2 regions of the Pseudoalteromonas sp. T1lg76 genome follow, and region 1 is predicted to be linked to the other one. Evidence: riboswitches for the same ligand, from Rfam matches in the RefSeq annotation. Region 1 holds a riboswitch; the other holds the start of a gene.

Region 1 (3,694 bases):
TTGCGCCGCATAGCCCAAATATAACTCGGTAAAGAGCGCCGGCAATGCCAGGGCAAAAATTACGATAAAGTAAACAAGTAGGAAGGCTCCGCCTCCGTGGTTTGCAGCTTGAGTTGGAAATCCCCATATATTTCCTAAACCCACTGCGGCGCCGGCAGCCGCCAGCACAAATCCTATGCGACTTTGAAAGCCGTCACGATTATTCGTCATTCTTATTGATATCTGTTATTGTTTTGCCGCTATTAAACCACACTTACCATTAACAAAGTAGTCGCCGCCAACCATATCGGACCATTCATCCCATGTTTAATGCAGCTTATCGCTTTCCCGCATTACCAAAGGCCACGCCATCTGTGCCGATATCGGAAAAAGTCTTACTGAGTCTCAGTGCCGCCATTGAGCTCGATGAAGCCCATCTGCACCCAGGTGAACTCGAGGTGCTCAACAGGCGTAAACAACCCCAGGCCAAGCGCGAATACCTAAGTAGCCGCTATTTTATCAAGACCCTGGCACAGCGCCTCTTTCCTCAATACGCGCAGGCGCCACTGACAAGTTGGCAGAGTGTGTTTAACGAACAGGAACGAGCCCTGCAGCTGTTTATCGACGGGCAGTTATTGGATATTAATGTGGTGATCAGTCACTCCCACGGCCATATTGCCGTGGCCATAACTCAGGGCCAGCAATCTTTATTGGGCGTGGATATCGAAAAGCGAGATGCAAACCGGCGCTTTGAAAAGCTGGCGGCACATTTTTACCCTGAGGTGGAAGCGCGGGATATAGGCAATAACGTCGATACTTTTTTTCGAGTGTGGACGTTAAAAGAAGCCTATGCCAAGGCCGCTAAACAAAGTATCAGTACGCTGCTTAGCCAGCCTATACTACCCTTGCTTGAACGCTGCCCGGCACAGGTTTATTGTCAGCAATGGCGGCAATTTGATCTTAGTTTGATCACCGCCAAAACCGAGGTAGAAGTGATCAGGCTTGCTCCAGCAGCTGCTGGTGAATAGCCTGCACCACCTGATCCGATTGTCCTTGCTCTACCAAGAAGCACAGGTTGTGCTTTGAAGCGCCATGACAGATCAGGCGAATATCAAAGCCGCTCAGCACCCGCATTAGATTTAGCTCGCTTTGGCGCAGCTGAATCTCAGAGCCAATTAGGGCCACCAAGGCAAGATTGGTTTCCACGCTGACATGACAAAACTCACCTAAACGCTCCAGCGCTTCCTGATCAAGCTCGGGGCGACTGGCGTTCGGCGCATTATCCAGGGTAACAGCAACGCTGATCTCGGAAGTCGTGACCAGATCAACAGAAATTTTATATTCGCTGAGGATAGTAAACACCCGCGCCAAGAAACCACTGGCCAAGAGCATTTCCGGGCTTTTCAGCGTCAATAGCAGCTGGTTCTTGCGCTGAGTCACGGCCCGTACGCCGGCGATCAATTCACTACTGGGCACCTTCTCAATCCAGGTACCACCCCCTTGCGGGTCCTGGCTGGAGCCCACAAATACGCCAATACCGCTGCGCGCAGCCGGTAAAATAGTCGCCGGGTGTAATACCTTGGCGCCGAAGGTTGCCATTTCCGCGGCCTCGTCAAAGGTCAGGTGGGCAATCGGCTTGGCCTTATTACACAAACGCGGATCTGTGCTGTATATACCTATTACATCGGTCCAAATATGAATATTACTGGCACCACAGGCCTCCGCCAACAGGGCCGCACTGTAGTCCGAGCCGCCACGGCCTAAGGTGGTGGTTTCACCGTATTCATCTGAGCCAATAAAGCCCTGAGTCACCACCACCTGCTCGCTAAGCAGTGGCACCAACTCAGCCTGAGCCCTAATTCGAGTTTGGGTGATATCCGGTTGCGCCTTACCAAACTGGCTGTCGGTTTTAAGTACCGAGCGCACGTCAAAGCGACTTGAGGCCACGCCTTTATCACGCAGCACCTGGGTAAATAAATACGAAGATAAACGCTCGCCGAAACTAAGCAACTCATCGCGCTGGACATTGGTTAGTGGCACGTTTTGCGTAGAGTGCGAGGCGCTGTGTTTAAAATCATTGAGGGTAGTATCGAAGCCATGGGCAAGATCCGCATCCAGACTCAGGCACTCAATAATATTGAGCTGGATGGCAATAACACCATCAATATGCGCTTGGCGCTCTTCATTGCTAAGCCCAGTTTGACACAAGGCCACCAGATGATTGGTAACCCCGGCGCTGGCACTAACAACCACGATGCGCACGTGTGAGTCGGCAGCAATAATATCGGCGCAACGGCTCATCGCTGCATGATCGGCTACTGAGGTGCCGCCGAATTTGGCGACGGTAAATTCCTGATTCATTTTCTCTCCGAGATGAAAAATAGCTTATTTTTCAAATACAATCAGGAGAACTTGGCAAGACTAAAAGAAAGGTATGTCCATTGCCAGAAGCCCTCCACCCAAACAGGTGACAGTTCCGAGGATTCAGCCTCAAGAACCGAAAGCCATTGTGACGAGCAATGTACTTCCTCGGCGATAGTCTCCCTCATAAACGGTCGTTGGCCTACGTCTGCCTCGCGTCTACTACCTAGCTATCGCACCTCTTCTGCTACAGATTTACGGCATGATCCGCAAACCCGAGCTAGGAATTTAACGTTTGGATGGCTGGATGTCAATCACCCTTAGGTCGAGCATGGGCACTTAATTTTTGCTTATACCAATTCTGTTAAGTATGTGATCAGAGATAGCGCTGGATAAATGATATGATCACAAGGCGGAATTTTTATTATGTAGTTATTCTACATCGAAAAATTCCAACACAGTGAGCATGATATTTAGCCCGCTAGAATGATTAGCTATTTAAGTGAATTGGTATTCCTGGCCAGCAGCAAATCGCCAAGCTTAACAACACCGCCCCGCTCTAACTTTTCAATACAGGCAACAATGGCCGAATTTACGGGGGTGGCTACCCCGTGGCGCTGACCAAGTGCGACCACGGCGCCGTTGAGATAGGCGATTTCCGTTTTGCGTCCCGCCTGAATATCTTCCCACATGGACGAGCGCGCCTTGGGGTCGATATCCAACATGGCCGAGGCAAGGCGCCTAAATAACCAATTGGGTAAGCTCAACACACGGGGCACTAAGGCAGGTTTAACCTTGGTAAATTGCGCCAGCTCAATGTTCATGGCCTTACATACCGCCAGCCATTCCTTCATGGCCGCCGCCAACACCCTTCTTAGGGCTTTATTTTCCAGCTCCTGCTTGATGGGCATATCCGCCACCGCATTAAGGGCGTTATTAAGGTTTAACAGCAGCTTGCCGTAGATCACTGGCGTCATCTGCGCCTTTAATTCGCAGTTAAAGCCGTGCTCACGCAAAGTCTTGGCGATATGCTCCGTGCCTGGGGTTTTAGCAAATACAAATTCGCCCTCGGTGCCCTTATGAAAATGCGCGCCCTGTTGCAATACGTTAAACGGGGTAATGCCAAACACACAGGTGCGCTCCGCTAGCCTATCTTGGATTGCCTCAAAGCTACCTAGGCCATTTTGCATAAAGACCAGCTCGGAAGACTTATGGGTTATAGCCAGCAGTTGGGGCAGTGCCTGGGGCAATTGATGGCACTTCAAAGTGACAAAAACCACATCAAACAGCTGCTCGCCAGGCTCGGTGATAAGCTCATCCGGCATCACAGTTTTATCCAGCCCCTGGTAGTCAC
Region 2 (3,694 bases), on a different contig from region 1:
GTTTAGCCAGCGCACCTGATTAAGGCTTTCGGCCACAAAGGTGCGCACGCCAAGGGCGATAAATTCATCGATTTGTCGCTTTGATTTCGCCGGGCCGGTATTCAACACCTGCTCCGGGTTAATTTGTTGTGCCAGTACCTGATGCAATTCGCCACTGCTGGCCACGTCAAACTGAAAGCCCGCCTCGGCCAGGGTGCGTATGATGCGCGATAAAGGGTTGGCTTTAACCGCATACCAGAGCTTGACCACGTCTTGGGCCATCAGCTTATCCAGGTGCTGGCGTAAGGCGTCAAGATCGTAGACAAAGCATGGCTCCATCTGCTCTTGGGCGATGCACTCGAGGTGCGTTTGCAGCTCGGTACCGACAGGAAGCATTAGCGTAATACCTCTTCCAGCGCGAGTGATGCATCGCTTTGCTCATCGCGGTATTTCACGATTAGGGCACAACTCATCGACAGGCCTTGTTCACGCCCCCAGGCGCTTGAGCTTGGACGTGAGCCCGGGATCACTATGGCGTTTTCCGGGATGGGTTCCCCCTTGTTGAGCTGACGCTCATTGACACAGTCGTACACCGGAATGGTGGCACTTAGGCGCACACCCGGCGCCAGTACTGCGCCTTTTTTCACTACCACGCCTTCAACGATAACGCAGCCGGCGCCAATAAAGGCGTCGTCTTCGATCACCACAGGGCTGGCACCGATAGGCTCTAATACGCCACCGAGTTGCACCGCAGCGCTAAGGTGCACATTTTTACCCACCTGAGCACAAGAGCCCACAAGCGCATGGCTGTCGACCATGGTGCCTTCATCGACAAAGGCGCCAATATTGACATAGGCCGGTGGCATTATGATGGTGCCAGGGGCCACATAGGCGCCGCGACGCACCGAGGTACCGCCCGGTACCACGCGAACATTGTCTTCGGCGCTAAAACCGCGCGGTGCCAGGTTGTCTTTATCGACAAAACCGCCAGGGAATTCGGTATTGGTGCCGTTTTTAAAGGCTTCAAGAATGCCTTGCTTAACCTCGAATTGGCCTGCCATTGACCATTTTCGTCTTGTGATGCGGCGCGAACGGCGCCCGTTTCTAAATTATTAAGAAGTTCTAACCAGCTCATGAAAATATTAAACCTGTGTTGAATGCCAAGATGTGATGCTGTCGTGTACGCGTAAAAGTGGTTGTAAATCGCTTAGCTCCGCATGAGTTAACGGGGCGCGCAGAGTTGGCGTATTGATGCGCCCAAGGGCGTGTAACAAGCACTTTGTCGGAATAGGGTTGCTGACATGAAAGAGCGCCGCCACCGCCTCGCGCCAATGCAAAAAGGCATTGTGGCTTTGCCCTTGCAGGCTTAACTGCACAAAACGGTGCGTTGCTTGCGGCCACACGTTGGCAGCAACCGAGACCAAACCGGCGGCGCCGGCCTGAGCGTAATAGGGGATCAGTGCATCGTCGCCGCTGAAAATAGCCAGTTGCGGTGCCGCAAGACGATATTGCTCAAAGCAGTCGATGCTGCCGCTGGCTTCTTTCAATGCCCAGCAGCGCGGGTGATCTTGCAACTTGCCGAGTACCTGCGGGTCCAGGCTGACCGCGGCGCGGCCGGGGACGTTGTAAAGCATGCAGGGGTGTTTGCTGGCATCAAGCAGAGCGCGAAACCATAGCTCTTGTCCTACTGGACCTGGTTTGGCATACAAGGGGGCGCCAAGCAAATAGGCGTCTATCGGGTAGTCATTGCAAAAGGTCAGCCATTGGCGCTGTGCTTCAAGGTTGTAACCACCTACACCGACCATAATCGGGGTGTTCAGTTCCAGGGCGCAAATGTGTTGCACCACGGCTTGTTGCTCGGCCACATCTAGGGCCAGGGCTTCGCCAGTAGAGCCCAGGATCAGCACGCCATTACCGGCTGCCGCTTGCTCTTGTGCCAGCGCGCTTAGGGCGTCAAAATCTATGCTGCCATCTTCAAGCAACGGGGTGATCAGTGCTGTCCACAGCACAGTGTGTGATAACGATTGAGTAGTTGTCATCTCATCCGAACTTAGTGCGAGTTCGAGAGCAACAAAGGGAAGTGGTTTCCGCATTCGCCGACTCGAACAGGTTAAATTCGAAGAGCGAATGGGCTTAGACGTAACAAAGCCTGCCGGCCTGTTATGTTAAGACCAGAAGCTCTCCACCAAATATATAGCAATGTGTGCTATTGGTGACAGTCGCCGGGATTCAACCCAAGCGCCCGAGGGAGTATTAAGCAATTTACCTCACCTCTCGGCGTACATCCCCCTCATTATGAGTCGTTGGAGTTTGCTCTCCTCATCATAACTACCTGGATGACGCACCTCTTCTAGCCCTTGCGGCCATCTAAATGGCCGAATCAATAGGGTGCTTTTTTATTCAAACACTTTCCATGCCACGCTGTCAACGCCCATGGCGACACAAATTTTCACGCCTCCCCATGTTGTTTGGCGCGCATGGGTTTGAAATTAGATGCGTGAGACCTTAAAACCTTGTGCCTGTAGCAGCTTGATTAAGCCGTTTTCTTCACCCAGATGCAGGGCGCCAACGGCGATAAATAATGATTGCTTCTGCAGTGTTTTTTCCAATTGTTTTATCCACTTATGGTTGCGCTCAATTAAGAGTACATGTTCATTAAGCTGGCCATATTCGGAGTCGTCAAAGGACTGTTCATAGGCCTCGGTGAGCACGGATGTTTCGCCCTTTTTCCAGCCGTTGATCAGACGTAAAAAACTCTCATCAAATTGATTGAGCTGGCGTAAGGTATCGGCAACCATGAGGTCCGAATGCTCTTCTAGTACGGTAAACATTTCCAGTTGTTGTTCGAGAGATTCCAGCTCGATAATGGCCTTGTTTTTTTGTTTGGCGCTGGCCAGTACTTGCTTATCTATGCCGAATTCGTCTGAATAACCGGCATTTTGCAGCTCAATCTGCATCATTGTAAGTAGCACGGCCCAGGGTTTTAACGAGGAAAACATCTTGATATTAATATTTTTTTCGCCAAAGTATTGGTCCAGCTTCTGGTAGCTTTGCGGGCTTAGCTCCGAGTCCAGAGTACGGCCATTTTGCAGCATTAAAAACGGCATGGAGCGCTGTTGAATTTGCACCGCAGACAGGGCAGTTAAATCAACTTCCACCACCACAGCATCGCTGTTGCTTATGGCTTTTTCTATCTTTTGTGGCAGGCCCTTCATGCTGGTGTCGCCAACATGTACTGTGCCGAATAAGTACGAGGTTTTTCCCTGCTTTTCCACCTGCCACAAAGCCGGTGTCAGTTCGGCGAAAGCGGGCTGGGTAAAAATAATAAACAGGCAAAAGAGCCAAAATGCAGTTAATTTTTTCATCGTGTCATCCTTAAACTAGAGTCGCCTCTGAGTGTACCCGAGTTAACTCATAAAACCCATTGACCGAAAAATAATTGCTAGAAATTAATCAGCTAGTGCTATCGGTAAGTGAAGGTAAGTTATATGCAGTTGAGGGCTGTAAGGTTGATAGGTTTAAATTTTAGGTTGTTTAAGGGATTTTTTATGCTTTTTAGTCCTTCTTTGATTAGGATTTTGCATTGTTTTTGTAGTTGACTTACACGGGTGCTCGCGGTACTAATAGAAAAAGAGCGACGGCCCAGCCGTCCATTAGATTTTTTAATTAGACTTAGAACGAATTAATTTATGCTTAACCTGCTATCAAGCCTAGT

The links. A riboswitch is a leader RNA that binds a small molecule or an ion and turns the genes downstream of it on or off. The one in region 1 is predicted to bind lysine.
Region 2: it holds a riboswitch for lysine, as region 1 does, so the genes downstream of both, dapA (4-hydroxy-tetrahydrodipicolinate synthase) here and lysC (lysine-sensitive aspartokinase 3) in region 1, are expected to answer to the same signal.

The regions. Positions count from the first base shown of each region.
Region 1 covers NZ_PQCE01000014.1:10,760-14,453, forward strand. The annotation lists gene C2M35_RS06330 (sodium-dependent transporter) at 1-210, opposite strand, end outside; gene C2M35_RS06335 (4'-phosphopantetheinyl transferase family protein) at 303-1,007, shown strand; gene lysC (lysine-sensitive aspartokinase 3) at 976-2,340, opposite strand; lysine riboswitch at 2,420-2,592, opposite strand; gene C2M35_RS06345 (2-dehydropantoate 2-reductase) at 2,835-3,694, opposite strand, start outside.
Region 2 covers NZ_PQCE01000032.1:30,093-33,786, reverse strand. The annotation lists gene C2M35_RS12010 (PLP-dependent decarboxylase) at 1-375, opposite strand, end outside; partial or broken gene C2M35_RS12005 (2,3,4,5-tetrahydropyridine-2,6-dicarboxylate N-succinyltransferase) at 375-1,114, opposite strand; gene dapA (4-hydroxy-tetrahydrodipicolinate synthase) at 1,122-2,018, opposite strand; lysine riboswitch at 2,147-2,337, opposite strand; gene C2M35_RS11995 (TraB/GumN family protein) at 2,469-3,344, opposite strand.